Regions from separate parts of the Paenibacillus sp. SORGH_AS_0306 genome, predicted to be linked through region 1. Evidence: predicted binding sites of a transcription regulator. Region 1 holds the regulator's gene; the other holds the start of a gene.
What was found. Region 1 encodes LexA, which represses DNA repair genes until DNA is damaged. Its sites were predicted from a motif close to CGAACATATGTTCG; they were not measured.

Region 1 (8,785 bases):
TTTAAGTCCTAGATGATGTCCAAGAAGCATCTGCATATTCACATACGGTAAAATATGACTAAGCGGATAATTACGCAATACATGGCGATCCAGATCAGGCGGAAGATAGATCGGCATATTCGGATCAATATCCGATTTAACCGCGCGAGTGAGCACAGGTAATGGTGCTACTTCTACCGCTACCGCTGTATCGATCTCATTTTCAGCCGCCACTTCTGCTTCAATAATCGCTCGCTTTTCAGGATTCATAAGACGGTTGGCAATATCGAGACCATCCATAGCGTCTTTGGCGTATAATACCAAACCTTCATATTCCGGTCGTATCCGGTTTTTGGTGAATTTGCGTGTTAACGCTGCTCCGCCTACCATAATAGGAATAGCGATTCCTGCACTACGTAAATCTTGCGCGGTTGTAATCATTTGCTGAGCAGATTTAACCAAAAGACCGGATAGACCTATCGCATCTGCTTTTTCATTGCGATACGCTTCGATAATACGTTCAGGTGGGACTTTGATCCCTAGATTGATAATTTTATAACCATTATTGGATAAAATGATTTCGACGAGATTTTTACCGATATCATGTACATCGCCTTTGACAGTTGCCAGTAAAATCTTACCTTTCACAGACGATTCATTTTTCTCCATAAATTGTTCCAGATAAGCAACAGATGCTTTCATAACCTCGGCACTTTGCAATACTTCAGCTACGATTAGCTCATTATTATTGAATAGTCGTCCTACTTCTTCCATCCCTGCCATCAGCGGACCATTGATGACTTCGAGGGACGAGTATTTTTGCAATGCTTTTTCCAAATCAGGCAGTAAACCTTCTTTGGTTCCTTCTACCACATAAGAAGCAAGCCGTTCTTCTAATGTAAGATTAGAATCTTGCACTTTCTTTTCTACTTTTTTATTACGAAAAGCAGCTACAAATTCAGCTAATGTAGCATCATTGGTATTATAAAGTAATTCTTCTGCTAAATGACGCTCATGTTCAGGAATAGACGCATACCGTTCTAATTTCTCGGTATTGACGATCGCGTAATCCAGACCTGCTTTGGTGCATTCGTACAAAAATACAGAGTTCAACACTTCACGTCCTGCTTCAGGTAAACCAAACGATATATTACTGATCCCCAAAATTGTATGACAACCTGGAACTTGTTCCTTAATTAAGCGAATACCTTCTATCGTTTCTTTGGCAGAACCAATATACTGCTCATCTCCTGTACCGACAGGAAATACAAGTGGATCGAAAATTAAATCTTCTGTTTGAAGTCCGTATTTGTTCACTAACAATTGTTGCGAACGCTTAGCGACTTCTAACTTATCTTGCGCTGTTATCGCCTGTCCTCGTTCATCAATCGTCCCTACAACTACAGCTGCACCGTATTTATGGATAAGCGGGGTCACATCTTCAAACTTTTCTTCCCCATCTTCAAGGTTAATTGAGTTAATAATTGCTTTCCCTTGCGAATAACGAAGAGCGATATCAATAACAGCTACATCTGTCGTATCGATCATTAATGGAGCTTTAACTTTTTTGACGACTAAATCTAAAAATTTCTCCATATCATACGTTTCATCACGATCGGGATCTTGTACACATACATCGATGACTTGTGCACCATTTTTTACTTGAGCACGAGCGATCTCAGATGCTTCTTCATATTTGCCTTCTACAATCAATCGCTTAAATTTACGTGAACCGAGAACATTGGTACGTTCTCCTACCATATAAGGACGATTGTCTTGCTCAATATAAACAGGTTCTATCCCTGACAAAGCAGGTGGATGTGTACCTATCATCGCACGAGGTGGATATTGAGATAATAATTCATCCATAACACGAATATGATCCGGTGTTGTTCCGCAACAGCCTCCTGCTATATTCAGCCAACCTTGCTCAGCAAAAGCCGCCATTTTGCGTCCTAACGATTCTGGAGATTCATGATAATTCCCATTTTCATCAGGTAAGCCTGCATTGGGATAACAGCTAACCGCCGCTCCTGCCATTTCAGACAATGAACGAATATGATCACGCATAAATTCTGGTCCGGTCGCGCAATTCAAGCCTACTGAAATCGGGTTCAAATGTTCTAATGAAATATAAAAAGACTCTATATTTTGTCCGGCAAGCGTTGTACCCATCGGCTCGATCGTACCGGATATCATCAAAGGTAGCTCTATTCCTGTCTGCTTAAACGCATTACGGATACCGATACTACCTGCTTTCACGTTCAGTGTATCTTGCGAGGTTTCTAATAGAAGTACATCAGAGCCGCCTTCTATCAAAGCTACTGCCTGTTCCTGATAACTCTCTACCAGTTCATCGAAAGTGACTCCGCCTGTAACAGACAATGTCTTGGTTGTAGGTCCCATAGCGCCTACAACATAACGTGGACGTTCAGCTGTACTATATTTATCAACAGCTGCTCGGGCAAGCTTAACGGCTGCTAGATTTAATTCACGTGCTTGATCTTGAATATCGTATTCAGCCAGTACTACTGAGGTGGCACCAAATGTATTCGTTTCTATCAAATCTGCACCAGCAGCTAAATATTGCTCATGAATTTCTTGAATAACATCTGGACGTGTTAGAACCAGTATTTCATTACAACCGTCTAGATCATCACTGCCAAAATCGTCTGCCGTTAAATCTCTTTGTTGAATCATCGTCCCCATAGCGCCATCCAAAATCAGAATACGCTGTTCAAGTCTTTCTTGTAGGTCAGGCTTATTCATCTATTCGATCCTCCCCGCAAAACGTTAGGCTTTAGTTTAACAGAAACCTTTTAACTAGAAAAGAATCTTATTTGTGATGTATAAGTGTATTATACTTGTAATTATAAAAGTGAAGATTTTTTATTTAAACTATAAGATGAAGTTTGAATGAAAGTATCGACAAAAAACGCTTTTTCTTTTATAATACAACATAAAAACATTGAAAGAAGGGTAATCCGATGGCTGAAATCAGAATTAGAAATACCAATGAACGAATTGCTGGAGATGACAAGGTTCTGGAGTTTTTGAACAAACATGAGGTTGTATATGAAAAATGGGATGCTTCCAAATTGGCTCCTGAATTGCAAGATAACTTCACACTGACAGATGAGCAAAAACAAGCGGTTTTAGATACGTACGAAGCAGAAATCAAAGACCTTTCAGCACGTCGTGGTTACCGTACATGGGACGTGATCACTTTATCTGAATCTACACCTGATCTGGAAGCTAAATTAGCTAAATTTGAAGAAATTCATACCCATACCGAAGATGAGATTCGTGCGATTGTATCAGGTAATGGTATTTTTATTATCAAAAGCCCTGAGCATGGATACTTTGATGTTGAATTAGAACCAGGTGATGTTATCTCTGTACCTGAGAATACACCTCACTTCTTTACACTGGTTGAAAATCGTAAAATTGTAGCTGTTCGTTTGTTTGTAGAAACAGACGGTTGGATCGCTGTTCCTTTCGAAGACAACTCTTTCCAAAAAGCTTAATGATAGAAATAACAAAATCCCTTACCGATCTACTCGGGCAAGGGATTTTTTGTTATGTTTTTAGCTATATGGCTAAGAACTCATTTGGTGAAAATATAGTTTATGATACCAACTGAGCCGTAATCTGATGAATATCGGTTAAACGTGTAATTTCGTAGTCTGGCTTAATCTCACTATCGTTGACTTTACCATTACGGTTCACCCATACCGACTTGATTCCTGCTGCTAATGCACCTTTGATATCTGTAGTCAGTTTGTCTCCGATCATCAACGCTTGCTCTGGCTTCACATCCAATAATTCAAGTGCATGTGCAAAAATCTCTGCATTAGGCTTACCTTTACCAAATGCACCGGATACAACGATCTGATCAAAATAAGGAGCTAACTTGGGTACACCGTCTAACTTCTCTTGTTGTAACGCCGGACAACCATTGGTAAGCAACAATAGCTTGACCTTACCTTGTAATTCATCCAAAATCTGAAATGTCTCTTCATAGATATGCGGACGATTACGTCGTTCTTGTACGAATCGATCAGACAGTTGGAGTGCTAAAGCTTCATCTTCGATCCCCATTGCACTTAGACCTTTACGCCACGATTCTTTGCGATATGTCGGTGCAATCTTTTGCAATTGACGGAATTCAGGTTGTTCGCCTGCGGAAAATTGAGCCCACAAACCTTCAAACGGATTAATTCCAATCCATTGTGTAAAAGGAAAAGTCTCATAGGATTCATACAGTGCTCTCGCTTCTCGGCGTACTGCTTCTTCCAAAGCTATAGGATCAACACCTGTCGCTTGCTCAGCCACAAGACATGTCTCTGCAAAAGCTTCTTCTATACTGCGTTCATCCCATAATAACGTATCATCTAGATCAAACAAAACCGCTTCAATACTCACTGCCTGTACCTCCTCAACGATCATCATGACTTTAATTATGATAATAGATATTTAGATTAGATAGCATATATAACGATCGATCTCCAAAAAGCTTAAGCTTTTTCTTGAATCGAAATTTTGTGTTGTGCAGCAAATGTGCGTAAATGCTCGCTCATTGCATCTGTATCATAACGGTTTAATGTGCGTGAGAATACCCAGCTTCCACCTTTAGAGCTATGTTCAATCACTACATATCCTTTTTGAAGGCGAATACTTTTTACTTGAGAAGAAGAGATCAGACGATCACGATTAAATTTGGTAGTGATCAATGAATCTCTGCCAATTTTCAAGTACGGTTTGCGGAAATAAAGCATTACGCCAAGTAAAATGTACAAAGCTACGGTAACGATAAAGATTACGCTAAAACCATCAGCTGTTGGATACATAATACCCATCACTGCATAAATAATTCCCAATATAATTAGAGCAGCTGGAAAAACAATGTTTCTTCCTTTATACGCTGTATATTCGGAAATACTGGTTTTGCCACCGATAGAAGATTGACCTTGCTTTCTACGTGCAGCATTAACTTGCTTTGAATTGCGTCGAACTTGCCTTTCCCAGGAACGGGACATACTTTGTTTCCCCCTAATAGATAATGTAAGCCTTACAACAAAAGCAGAAGACTTCGTTCTATCTTATCATGCCAGAACAAGCCCTAAATTTCCATAGCAAAATAGGATGCTCTCTGTAATAACAGCTAGAGCACCCTTCAGTTAGTTCACTTCTTTGCATTTATTAAAGCTATTATATGATTCTAGTGATGACTATTTTTTGATGTTATTCGATTGTTCTACATCATCTACAATTTCAATCGTATCTAGTTGTTGACGGAAATTACTGCGAATATTATTTAAATAAATAGCACGTAACTCGTCACGCTCTACAGTTTCTTCGGCTGTAAGACCTGAACTTTTTTTCTTACGAGCTAATTCATTAATACGTGCAATGAGTGTATCGATATCCATAACTAACCTCCATGTAAGTAATCATCTTGTGACCATCACTAACTTTGACATGTAAAAAAAAGCTTGTCAAGATCAACATATCTTAACAAACTTTCATCCCACTTAATGAATATATGTGCTTATCTAGTGATATCATTTATACAATAAATATATTTAGAGAACATGTAAATCAATCGTAAGGAATTACCAGAACATCGCCTGCTTGAATCTCACTTGTAGTCAATTGATTCTCACTACGAATCTCAGCGATATAGTCACGTGTATCTGTCTGGGCTGATTTGTATTCACTAGCGATACTCCAAAGACTATCCCCTGAATGAACAACAACTTTTTGTGCAGGGCCTTCTACTTTGTCTGCTACTACAAAGTTATGAATCACTCCGCCGTATAATAATACACCTGCAAACACAAAACATACCATTAAACGTCCGCCAGACTTCCACTTCACTTTTTGAGCTGTGCTTTGAATAAGATGTAGCGTTTTTTGACGTAATGTTTTTTTGCCTTTAGGTTGAGCTGGCTTACGTATCTTTTGCACATTCGGCAAATATGTCCACTCATCCACCACTACATCTTTGTCCGCTCGTGTGGCATGAATAGCTGCTTGCTGGGATTGTTTCTCCGAATAACTTGTTGATGTATGATGTATATCTGATCCAGATGTATCAATCTGTTGTTCACCATCTTCAGATTGATTGTGGATGCTACGATATGTAGTATATTTTAACATTGTCATCACGCTCCAAACATTTGTTCTTGTTTTCTTAAATTCACTATAACACGAACATATGTTTTACTCAATAGTTTTTTACGAACCTTCGTTCGTGTTTTTTATTGCACCTTTTAGACTATAGATTATGCCTCTTATACGATGAATAGACTACAAAAAGTAATGAATAACAAAATAAATATACAAATTTTAGAACTTATGTTTGTACGAACGGTAGTTCTATGTTATAATTTTGCCAAACGTTACTAGCATTGGGGTTGATAAGGTATGTCAAAAGTTTCAAGTCGCCAACAGGCCATTTTGGAATTTATCCGAAATGAAGTCAAACTTAAAGGTTACCCGCCATCTGTACGTGAAATTGGTGAAGCTGTAGGTCTTGCTTCTAGTTCTACTGTACATGGTCATCTGGATCGTTTGGAGAAAAAAGGACTGATTCGACGCGACCCGACCAAACCTCGTGCCATCGAGTTGTTGGGTCAAGAAGAGTCTGAAAGTAATATTCTTTTCGCTCAAACGGTATCTCGTGTTCCTATTATTGGAAAAGTAACCGCCGGTGTTCCGATTACAGCTACAGAACATATTGAAGACTACTTCCCTCTACCACAGAATTTTACAGGTGAAGGACAAGTATTTATGCTTTCTGTAGTTGGAGACAGTATGATTGAAGCAGGAATCTATAATGGTGACTACGTAATTGTACGTCAACAACAGACCGCTGATAATGGCGATATTGTTGTAGCCATGACAGAAGACGATGAAGCAACTGTCAAAACGTTCTACAAAGAAAAAGATCATATTCGTCTACAACCTGAAAATCCAATGTATCAGCCACTTCGTCTGACACATGTTACGATTTTGGGTAAAGTTGTAGGATTGTTCCGTAACTTGCACTAAATCACTACTGTACGTTGCAGTTCATAGAAGATAGAAAAAGACCGCTACTTTCTAGTAGCGGTCTTTTTCTTATTTATATGAGAATAATTTAATTTATTTAGATTCAGCACAATGTAATTATTGTACATATCTCCACAATGCAGTTTTAATTACATGTTCGGCTTCTACTTCACTAAAAGCAACTTCAATCTCTTCTTTGCCTTGTAAAACTTTGTACATCCATACAGGATGCTCTGTTGGATTCAAGTACAATAATTCTACCGCAAGTTTAGGTTTTCCAGAATCATGAGAGCATTTGTATTTGAGATCAGCCTCTCCATAATAATGTTCACTTACATTTTTTTTAACTACAGTTATAGTAATGACAACGAGAGCAATTGTAATAATCAGTTGATTTTCATCTTTCTGAATACTGCAATCTTCTTTAAAATGTTTTTTGATCTCTTCTAAAATGGTAGAAAATTTCATCCATAAATTTTCACAATATTCTAAAAAATGCTCATGAATTTTTAAAGAATATGAAAAAGCTTTTGCGTTCTCTGCTTTCTCTTCCTGTGCACGTATTACCGCAGATTCAATCCAACTCATAATTGCTACCTCCTTTAACTGTAATGACTGAACATATTGAGTACCCAAATTGCAACGTCTTTACCTAACCCTCTACTACTTATTGGATGCCTTTTATACAAGCTGAATACGGTACTTTTTGTTGATATACTCTTAATTTTTTATTTGATTTCTAACGTCACTCCTCTTATTCATTATATGATTTCTTCATCATAACCTAATAATAGGAAATTGATACCTTTTAATGCCAAATAATTACTAAATATCTTATATTTTTTAATAGTAAGCTACATTTATCCAAATAGCTTTGTATCCATTAGTTTGGCAAGTAATGCTTTGAAATCTTTACTTTCTGCTTTTTCAGCCAATTGGGCTTCAAGTGTATTGAACTTTTCAGCTAGAAAATAAGCATTTAAAAATACACCTAGATGGTCTTTAGCCACTGCTTCGGCATTATCTTTATCTGATGAATAACTTGAAATGACAGTATAGGCAAATTTCTCAGGATCTATTCTCATTTTTGATTTCATCAGGCACTCTCCTTGTCAGTGTTGATTATGCTTGGTTATGCCATACACGCATTTCACCGGATTGTCGGTTAGCCCAGCAATAATAAGGAATAAGTCGTAATGTTGTAGTAGCATACGTGGTAGCTGCTTGAGAAGCATATAATACATCTTCCCACTGCGAAGTAATGATTCTTTTACGTGCCTCTACATGGATCGTACCTATCCCTCCTAGCAACTGTGGATCAAATGTATATTGATAGGTCTGATCTTTATTTAACTGAATTAAATGCAAATGCTCTCCATTATCTACTTCTTCAGCGCAATAAATAAACGGGCCACGTCCTATAGCTACTTTGCCAATATCTGCTCTGACTAGCGGATGTGCTGTATATTGTTTGATCTCCATCGGTAAAATAAACTCGATCTTGTCATTAGACTGCCATACACGATCAATGTGTAGAAATCCGTTAATGTTTTCCGCTTCTATATGCTCCCCATTGACTATCAATGAATAATCATCTGCCCAGTAAGGCAATCGGAGCGCCAATGTAAAAGCAGTTGGTTGGTCTGTCTGTGTCACAATCGAAACATGACCTTCCCACGGTAGATTCGTTGTTTGTTCAAGCTGTACTTTGCGATGATCTATCTCTAATGTTGCTGTGCTTGTAATAAAT
Region 2 (8,785 bases), 970 kb from region 1:
ATGGTGTAGAGGGTAAGACACGTGGTATGCTATTAGAGACGGATGATGATGAGAAGATTCGTCTACTTGGTGATATGCTTGCCAAAGTTAGCAATATTACAGTGACGGCTTTGCGTCAACCCAAGCTTGTTGATATTTTAGCGGTACGTCATGGACGCTATATTGAGCGTGATTCGGATGACAAAAAAACATTCCGTTTTACAAGAGATGAATTGGGCTTACTGGTTGATTTCTTAGGTGAAATCTTCAAACGTGAAGGCAATCAAATTATCGGTTTACGCGGAATGCCTCGTGTTGGTAAAACAGAATCGATTATTGCAGGTAGCGTATGTGCGATGAAACGCTGGACATTTGTATCCTCGACATTGCTAAGACAAACTGTACGAAGCCAATTATCGGAAGAGGAAAACAATCCAAACAACATCTTTATTATCGATGGGATTGTCAGTACGATTCGTTCCAATGAACGTCACCATCAATTGCTTCAAGATATTATGGCGATGCCAAGTACCAAAGTGATCGAACATCCCGATATTTTTGTGCGGGAATCTGATTATGAATACAGTGATTTCAACATTATTATTGAATTGCGCAACAATCCGGGAGAAGAGATCGTCTATGATACATTCACGGAAAGTTATGCGGATGATATATAAAAAAAGTCAAAAAACATTCTAAGCAGGAGGTAATAGTATGTCAGATCTAGGTCGGCAGTTAAGGGATGCCCGCCTTGCGAAAGGTTTATCACTTGATGATGTGCAAGAAATGACCAAAATACGTAAACGCTATTTGGAAGCAATTGAAGCAGGAGATTTTAAGGTGCTTCCAGGCAGTTTTTATGTACGTGCATTTATTAAAACGTATGCGGAAGCGGTAGGTCTTAGTGCGGACGAGTTGTTACAAGAGCATCAAGACGATGTTCCAGAGACCGAAACAGAAGCAGTGATGGAACCGGTAGTGCAACAAAGGCGAGCGGCAAGAAGAACATCTTCATCAGGAGGACGAAGCGGCAAATGGTTATCAACCACATTAATGTGGATATTCCCATTGTTAATTGTCGTGTTGGTCTATATTTTTGTAGTACGTAACGATAATGGCGCTCCTGAAGTGGCAAGTAATAACAAAGGTCAACAGCAACAAGAAACAACAACGAAGCCAACGACCACCACTACACCGCCAGCGACTACAACACCTGAAAGCACAACAACGACTCCAGAAAGTACAACGACAACACCACCTACTGGAGCAGGTACAGAGCAAGAACAATCAACACCTGATGCAACTGGGACGGATGAAGAAGCAACAGATTCTACAACACCGCCTACAGATACAGCATCACAACCTGTCGTTACACAAGCAGGTAAAGAAGGAAGAAATACTATTTTTAATGTGAATTACACAGGTACAACACCGCTTAAAGTAAGTATCAAAGCAACAGGTCAAAGTTGGCTTGAAGTATACAAATCAGCAGATTCTAGTGGAGAACGTTTATTTTTCAATAATACGGAAAGTGGACAAGACCTTTCTTATGATCTAGGTGATACAGGATTATATATCAAATCTGGTAATTCTCCAGCGACTGATATTACAATCAATGGACAACCAATCACAGATGGTAAAGCAACTTCACGTATTGTTCTAAAATTAGTAAAAGAAGCTGCTACAGATAGTAGTACTGATTCTACAAGCACATCTACAGATTCTTCTACAGATGGAACTACTGACGAATCAACTTCTACAGAGACAAGCGGAAATTAATGGTCAGTCACACAAAAGGACATACCTTCAAGCTGCCATAAGACAGCAGATTAAGGATGTCCTTTTTGTGCCATTAGACTTGTAACAACATATATTCTATAATTTTATCTAAAAGGGGGAGATCACATGGCAGATAGTTCATTCGATATCGTATCCAAAATGGATATGCAAGAAATGACCAATGCTATTACTCAAACGGAGAAAGAATTAGCGAGCCGTTTTGATTTTAAAGGAAGCAAAAGTAGTCTAACTTTGGAAAAAGAAACATTAGTTGTTGTTTCGGATGACGATTATAAGTTGGGTGCTTTGATCGATATTTTGCAATCTAAAATGATCAAAAGAGGATTGCCGATCAAAAATATAGAATATGGAACAATAGAGTCTGCTTCGATGGGAACAGTACGTCAACGACTCAAATTAAAACAAGGCATCGATCAAGAAAACTCCAAAAAAATCAATACATTGATTCGCGATGCGAAGCTGAAAGTAAAAAGTCAGATTCAAGGCGATCAGATTCGGGTTACCGGAAAGAATAGAGATGATTTGCAAGCAGTGATTCAATTGCTTCGCAAAGCTGACCTTACTGTGGATCTTCAATTCACCAATATGAAATAAACACGGTATTATCCTATTTGCTATAGAATTGATGGAGGCAGTAAAAGTATGAAACAAAAGATGCAGGCGGGAGCAATTACATATCATTGGTTCGCTGTGGACAATAGATACAGCAAGGAGGATACACAATGAATTTACCTAATCGCATAACGCTTACACGTATTTTCTTAGTACCAGTGATGATGTTGTTCCTGCTCGTTAATTTTTCGTTTGGAGAAGGGCTTTTAAAAATTGGAGCATCTTTTGAGGTCAGTTATAACGATCTGATTGCAGCATTAATTTTTATTATTGCAGCCAGTACAGATGGAATTGACGGACATATTGCCCGTAGTCGTAACTTGGTAACGAATCTAGGCAAATTACTTGATCCTTTGGCTGATAAATTATTAGTATCTGCCGCTTTGATCTCTTTGGTTGCACTGGGTAAATGTGAAGCATGGATGGTTGTAGTTATTATCAGTCGCGAATTTGCAGTCACAGGACTTCGTCAGATCGCTTTATTAGATGGTAAAGTAATGGCTGCTAGCAATTGGGGCAAAGCCAAAACGATTACACAAATTATTGCGATTTCTGCTTTGATGATTAACAATTTTCCATTTGCTCTACTAGGTATTCCATTTGCAGAAATTATGATCTGGATAGCTACGTTGATTACCATCTATTCAGGGATTGATTATTTTGTCAAAAATAAATCGGTTATTCATTTTTCCGAATAAACTACCTGTTTCTGTTTAACAGCAAATAGGTGATATAACAAGTAATGCAGCGTAAGTGGCAATAGGGTTCTCTCTATTGCCTTTTCCTTTTGCCATACGTATGATTGGTTTATTTTTTAAGTACTTACATCACAGAGCAACCCTAATAACGAGGAGGCACTTGTAATGAAAGCAGAAATTATCGCAGTAGGTACAGAACTATTACTAGGTCAAATTACGAATACGAATGCCAGATATTTATCTCAACAATTATCCTATATAGGAATAGATGTATATTATCAGACTGTAGTAGGGGATAACTTAAATCGACTCAAACAAGCGATTGAGCTTGCCAGTAGTCGTGCAGATGTTATTTTATTTTCAGGCGGCATCGGACCAACACAAGATGATTTAACCAAAGATGCATTAGCTGAAGTGCTAGGCAGATCTATTTATATAGATCCTGCTTCTATGGAAAAAGTCGCAAGCTTTTTTGAAGGTAGAAATATTACGATGACTGAAAATAATCGTCGTCAAGCACTGGTTATTGAGAATAGCCATGTATTGGCAAATTCCACAGGGCTTGCTGTCGGTATAGCAATTGAAGATAAAGAAAAATATTATATTGTTCTACCAGGCCCACCAAAAGAGTTACAGCCTATGTTTGAAAATGAAGCAAAACCATGGTTGTTAGAACATGTATTAACAGATGAGCATCCTATTTATTCGAAAATGCTTAAATTTGCTGGTATTGGTGAATCTGCATTGGAGGAAGCATTGATTGATCTGATTAACGATCAAAGTGATCCTACAATTGCTCCATATGCCAAAGAAGCCGAAGTCACGATTCGTTTGACAACCAAAGCCGCTACAGAAAAAGAAGCCATGGTCAAACTCAAACAGATGGAATCTCAAATTCGGGAACGTTTGCCTGACCATATGTATGCTGATCAAGATATCGGAATCGAAGAACAGATTTTGCTGATGATGACAGGTATGAAATTGACACTCACAGCAGCAGAAAGTTGCACAGGTGGTCTATTGATGCAGAATCTAACTGCTATTCCGGGAAGTGGAAATGTATTTCTTGGTGGAATCGTCTGCTATTCCAACGAAATGAAAGAAAAAATGTTAAATGTACCTCGTGAATTGTTAGAAGGCGAAGAAGCTCCAGGAGCAGTAAGCCCGGAAGTAGCCGAAGTATTAGCCGATGAAGCAAGAAAGATATTAGATACTGATTTTGCTGTTTCGATTACCGGTGTGGCTGGCCCAGGATCTTCAGAACGCAAACCTGTGGGATTGGTCTATATTGGACTCGCAGAACGGAATCAACCTACACAGGTATTTGAATTAAATATACGTGGCAATCGTGAGTCGATTCGTGTTCGCGCTGCCAAAAGTATTCTATACCGTTTGTGGCTTCGTTTAAGTGAACTTCAGAAGGAATCTTTATAACAGTAACAAAATGCGTACAGACGTGTGTGACAGACGTCTTATCATGCCAAGCATATGTTGCAATGTATAGTTCTACTATGTTAAAATAAGCGCAGACGGAAGAACCGCAGCAAATTTATTTGTTGCGGTTTTTTTATGTTTACACCCCAAAAAGTAAAAAAGTTACGTAAAAAAATGAAATCCTGATTTATTACCAATAAATGTAATATAATATGGATTTCATATCAAAAACACGAATATATGTTCGAAAAAAGCTTGGCAAATGAGAAAAAAAGTAGTATAATTAGAGTATAAATAAGAAGAAGAGGGACGTGAGTTTATTGTCAGATCGTCGTGCAGCGTTAGATATGGCGCTTCGTCAAATAGAGAAGCAATTCGGTAAAGGTTCAGTTATGAAACTTGGAGAATCCACTCATATGCAAGTTGAAGTTATTCCTAGTGGATCTATTGCATTAGATATTGCTTTGGGTACAGGCGGTATGCCAAGAGGACGTATTATCGAAATATACGGACCAGAATCTTCTGGTAAAACAACTGTAGCGCTTCATGCAATTGCAGAAGTTCAAAAAGCTGGAGGACAAGCAGCATTTATCGATGCAGAGCATGCTCTAGATCCTCAATATGCTAAAAACTTAGGCGTTAACATTGATGAATTACTACTTTCTCAACCAGATACAGGTGAGCAAGGTCTAGAAATCGCTGAAGCACTTGTACGTAGTGGTGCTGTTGATATTATCGTTGTCGATTCTGTAGCAGCATTGGTACCAAAAGCAGAGATCGAAGGCGAAATGGGAGATTCTCACGTTGGTTTGCAAGCGCGTTTGATGTCTCAAGCTTTGCGTAAATTGTCTGGTGCAATTAGCAAATCCAAAACAATCACAATCTTTATCAATCAGCTTCGTGAAAAAGTTGGAGTTATGTTTGGTAACCCTGAAACAACTCCAGGTGGTCGTGCGCTTAAATTCTACTCCACTGTACGTTTAGACGTACGTCGTATAGAAGCAATCAAAAACGGTAACGATGTTGTTGGTAACCGTACACGTATCAAAGTTGTTAAAAACAAAGTTGCTCCTCCATTCAAACAAGCTGAAGTAGATATCATGTACGGAGAAGGTATCTCTAAAGAAGGTAGCTTGATCGATATCGGTGTAGAACACGATATTGTAAATAAAAGTGGTGCTTGGTACTCTTACGAAGGTGAACGTATGGGTCAAGGTCGCGAGAACTCTAAACAATTCTTAAAAGAAAATCCGCATATTGCAGATATCATCGAGCAAAAAATTCGTGTATCTAGCAATTTAACAACAGTGGTTGAAGAACCATCTGCTGAAGAAAAAGAAAAAGAGAGTCTTGAAGAGCAAGAATTATTCTCTAAAGCAACTGAATAATAACTTTAAGATGCTTCAAGCTTAAATCCTGTAGCGCCCAGGACGTGAAATACGTTCAGGGCGTTTTTTATTTATATTTAATAAGAGATTCATATGAGCACTATACACTGATTTAAAATATAGATAGACGAAAGGAAACAATTATGGCTGATTATCGTCGTTATTCCAAAAAAACATCAAATACTACATCTGAACCTGAGGGCGATGAAGAATGGGATATCTATGCAGATGAAGGAGAACGCTTAGATGGGTTTCCCGAGGAAGGTGAAGTAGAGATTACGGCTGTAACCCCTCTACGTAAGCCTAGGCATCATTACAAGTTATCTTTCGGGGAATTGGCTCTTATGGTACATGAAGATGTTATGATCAAATATAGGCTGTTAAAAGGGATGTCTTTTTCTAAAGAAGAACTAGAAAATATTGTTATTGCGAATGAACGTCAAACAGCATATGCAGAATCTTTAAATTATTTAAGCCGTAAAGCAAGAACTCGTACCGAGATTGCACGCAAACTTAAAGAAAAAGAAATCCATCCTGAAATTATCGAAACGACTCTAGTTCGATTACAACAAGAGAAATTGATCGATGATGAGTTATATGCTCAACAGTGGGCGAAGCAGAGAGTCAAAAGTCAGAAAAAAGGTAAAGTATGGATCAGACAAGAATTACGCCAAAAAGGTGTAAATAAAGAAAATATTGAGCAAGCTTTGGAAGATATCGATCCAGATGATGAGATAGCCAGTGCTACTATATTGGCAGAAAAAAAATGGAAATCCACTTCGGGAGAAGTTTTTGATAAAAAAAGAAAAACAATGGCTTTTTTAATGAGAAGAGGATATTCTTCGGATATTGTAAGGAAAGCATTGGAAGCTGTTCAACAAAAACCAGAAGATGATTGGGAATAACCGCCAAAATCCAAATATAATAAAACAGAATAACCGCTTTATTTGGGGTAACAAACTTGACATCTATAAATACGGTTACGGCAATTGCTTGACAATGTCTTTTGGCAAATAATAAAATGTACTTGTGCAGATTGTCATTTTTACGTCATCTTTTCCCGGCAGGTGATAAGATGAAGGTGATCATGGATTCTGTAGCAAGGCATTTCTGAAGAATTTTAGAATGTTTGATCTCCCTATGAACAGGGAATTAGCACATGTACCCGCATGAGCAATGAAACAAATGCATAAGGGACGAATCATCGATTAACCAATGAACATGTAATTCCCAGGGAATACCTTGGAGGAATCAGCGAGGAGGTGAACAGAATGGAAGTTCTCTGGACCACAATTCTCGTTGTTGCCGCATTATTCTTTGGGTTCTTGGTCGGATATTTTATTCGCAAGTCTCTTGCAGAAGCTAAAATTTCTAGTGCTGAACAAGCTGCTATCCAAATCGTAGAAAGTGCGAAGAAAGAAGCAGAAGCACAAAAGAAAGAAACAGTTCTGGAAGCAAAAGACGAAGTGCACAAACTCAGAACTGAAGCTGAAAAAGACATTCGTGAGCGTCGTAATGAAAATCAACGCCTGGAAAGACGATTGTTGCAGAAGGAAGAGTCGCTGGATAAAAAAATTGAATCATTAGAACGCAAAGAAGAACAAGTGGCTAACAAAGAGAAACGTATTGAAGAGACTCAGCAACAAATCGAACAACTTCACACCAGTCAGGTTGCGGAACTCGAACGAATTTCTAATCTGTCGATGGAAGATGCTCGTGGTATCATTTTGAGCAACGTGGAGCAGGAAGTTCGCCACGAAACATCACAAATGATCAAGGATATTGAACAACAGGCGAAAAATGAAGCAGACAAACGTTCTCGTGAGATTATTACTCTTGCTATTCAACGTTGTGCTGCTGATCATGTAGCCGAGACTACCGTCTCTGTTGTCACCTTGCCTAATGAAGAAATGAAAGGCAGAATTATCGGTCGTGAAGGTCGTAATATTCGTGCATTGGAGACACTTACAGGTATCGATTTAATTATCGATGATACACCGGAAGCTGTTATCCTTTCTGGATTTGACCCGATTCGCCGTGAAATTGCCCGTACAGCTCTTGAAAAACTGGTAGCAGATGGACGTATACATCCTGCAAGAATTGAAGAAATGGTGGATAAAGCACGCCGCGAAGTGGATGAGCGTATCCGTGAATACGGTGAGCAATCTACATTTGAAGTTGGCGTACATGGACTTCATCCAGATCTTATCAAAATTTTGGGTCGTCTCAAATTCCGTACCAGTTACGGTCAAAACGTACTCAAGCACTCCATGGAAGTGGCTTACCTTACCGGCCTAATGGCTTCCGAATTGGGACAAGATATCACATTAGCGAAACGTGCAGGCTTACTGCATGATATCGGTAAAGCACTAGATCACGAAGTGGAAGGTTCTCATGTAGAGATTGGCGTAGAGTTGGCTAAGAAATACAAAGAACATCCAGTCGTTATTAACAGTATTGCGTCTCACCATGGCGATACGGAAGCCACTTCTATTATAGCGATGCTTGTTGGTGCAGCAGATGCATTGTCTGCCGCAAGACCAGGCGCACGTCGTGAAACATTAGAAACGTATATCCGTCGTCTGGAGAAACTAGAAGAAATCTCTGAATCCTTTGAAGGCGTAGAGAAATCTTATGCTATTCAAGCCGGACGCGAAATTCGTGTTATGGTTCAACCGGATAAAGTGGATGATGCAGATAGTTTCCGTTTGGCACGTGATATTACCAAAATGATCGAAAATGAACTGGATTATCCAGGACATATCAAAGTCACTGTAATCCGTGAAACGAGAGCAGTCGATTACGCAAAATAAAGAACGATGCGAAAAGTGACCTGGCAATCAGGTCACTTTTTCTCTTCGTGGACGGAGGAAT

Region 2: recA (recombinase RecA) is a predicted target of LexA. The motif match lies at 4,757-4,770, and genes of this name have one in related genera.

Annotation. Positions count from the first base shown of each region.
Region 1 covers NZ_JAUTBP010000001.1:2,316,138-2,324,922, forward strand. The annotation lists gene metH (methionine synthase) at 1-2,748, opposite strand, end outside; gene QE450_RS09975 (cupin domain-containing protein) at 2,967-3,506, shown strand; gene QE450_RS09980 (HAD family hydrolase) at 3,607-4,404, opposite strand; gene QE450_RS09985 (methyltransferase) at 4,497-5,018, opposite strand; gene QE450_RS09990 (DUF896 domain-containing protein) at 5,211-5,411, opposite strand; gene yneA (cell division suppressor protein YneA) at 5,581-6,141, opposite strand; gene lexA (transcriptional repressor LexA) at 6,409-7,035, shown strand; gene QE450_RS10005 (hypothetical protein) at 7,153-7,623, opposite strand; gene QE450_RS10010 (hypothetical protein) at 7,896-8,132, opposite strand; gene QE450_RS10015 (glycoside hydrolase family 127 protein) at 8,158-8,785, opposite strand, start outside.
Region 2 covers NZ_JAUTBP010000001.1:1,350,433-1,359,217, forward strand. The annotation lists gene QE450_RS06090 (DUF3388 domain-containing protein) at 1-656, shown strand, start outside; gene QE450_RS06095 (helix-turn-helix domain-containing protein) at 694-1,758, shown strand; gene QE450_RS06100 (YajQ family cyclic di-GMP-binding protein) at 1,885-2,373, shown strand; gene pgsA (CDP-diacylglycerol--glycerol-3-phosphate 3-phosphatidyltransferase) at 2,502-3,089, shown strand; gene QE450_RS06110 (competence/damage-inducible protein A) at 3,255-4,523, shown strand; gene recA (recombinase RecA) at 4,844-5,911, shown strand; gene QE450_RS06120 (regulatory protein RecX) at 6,055-6,816, shown strand; gene rny (ribonuclease Y) at 7,183-8,724, shown strand.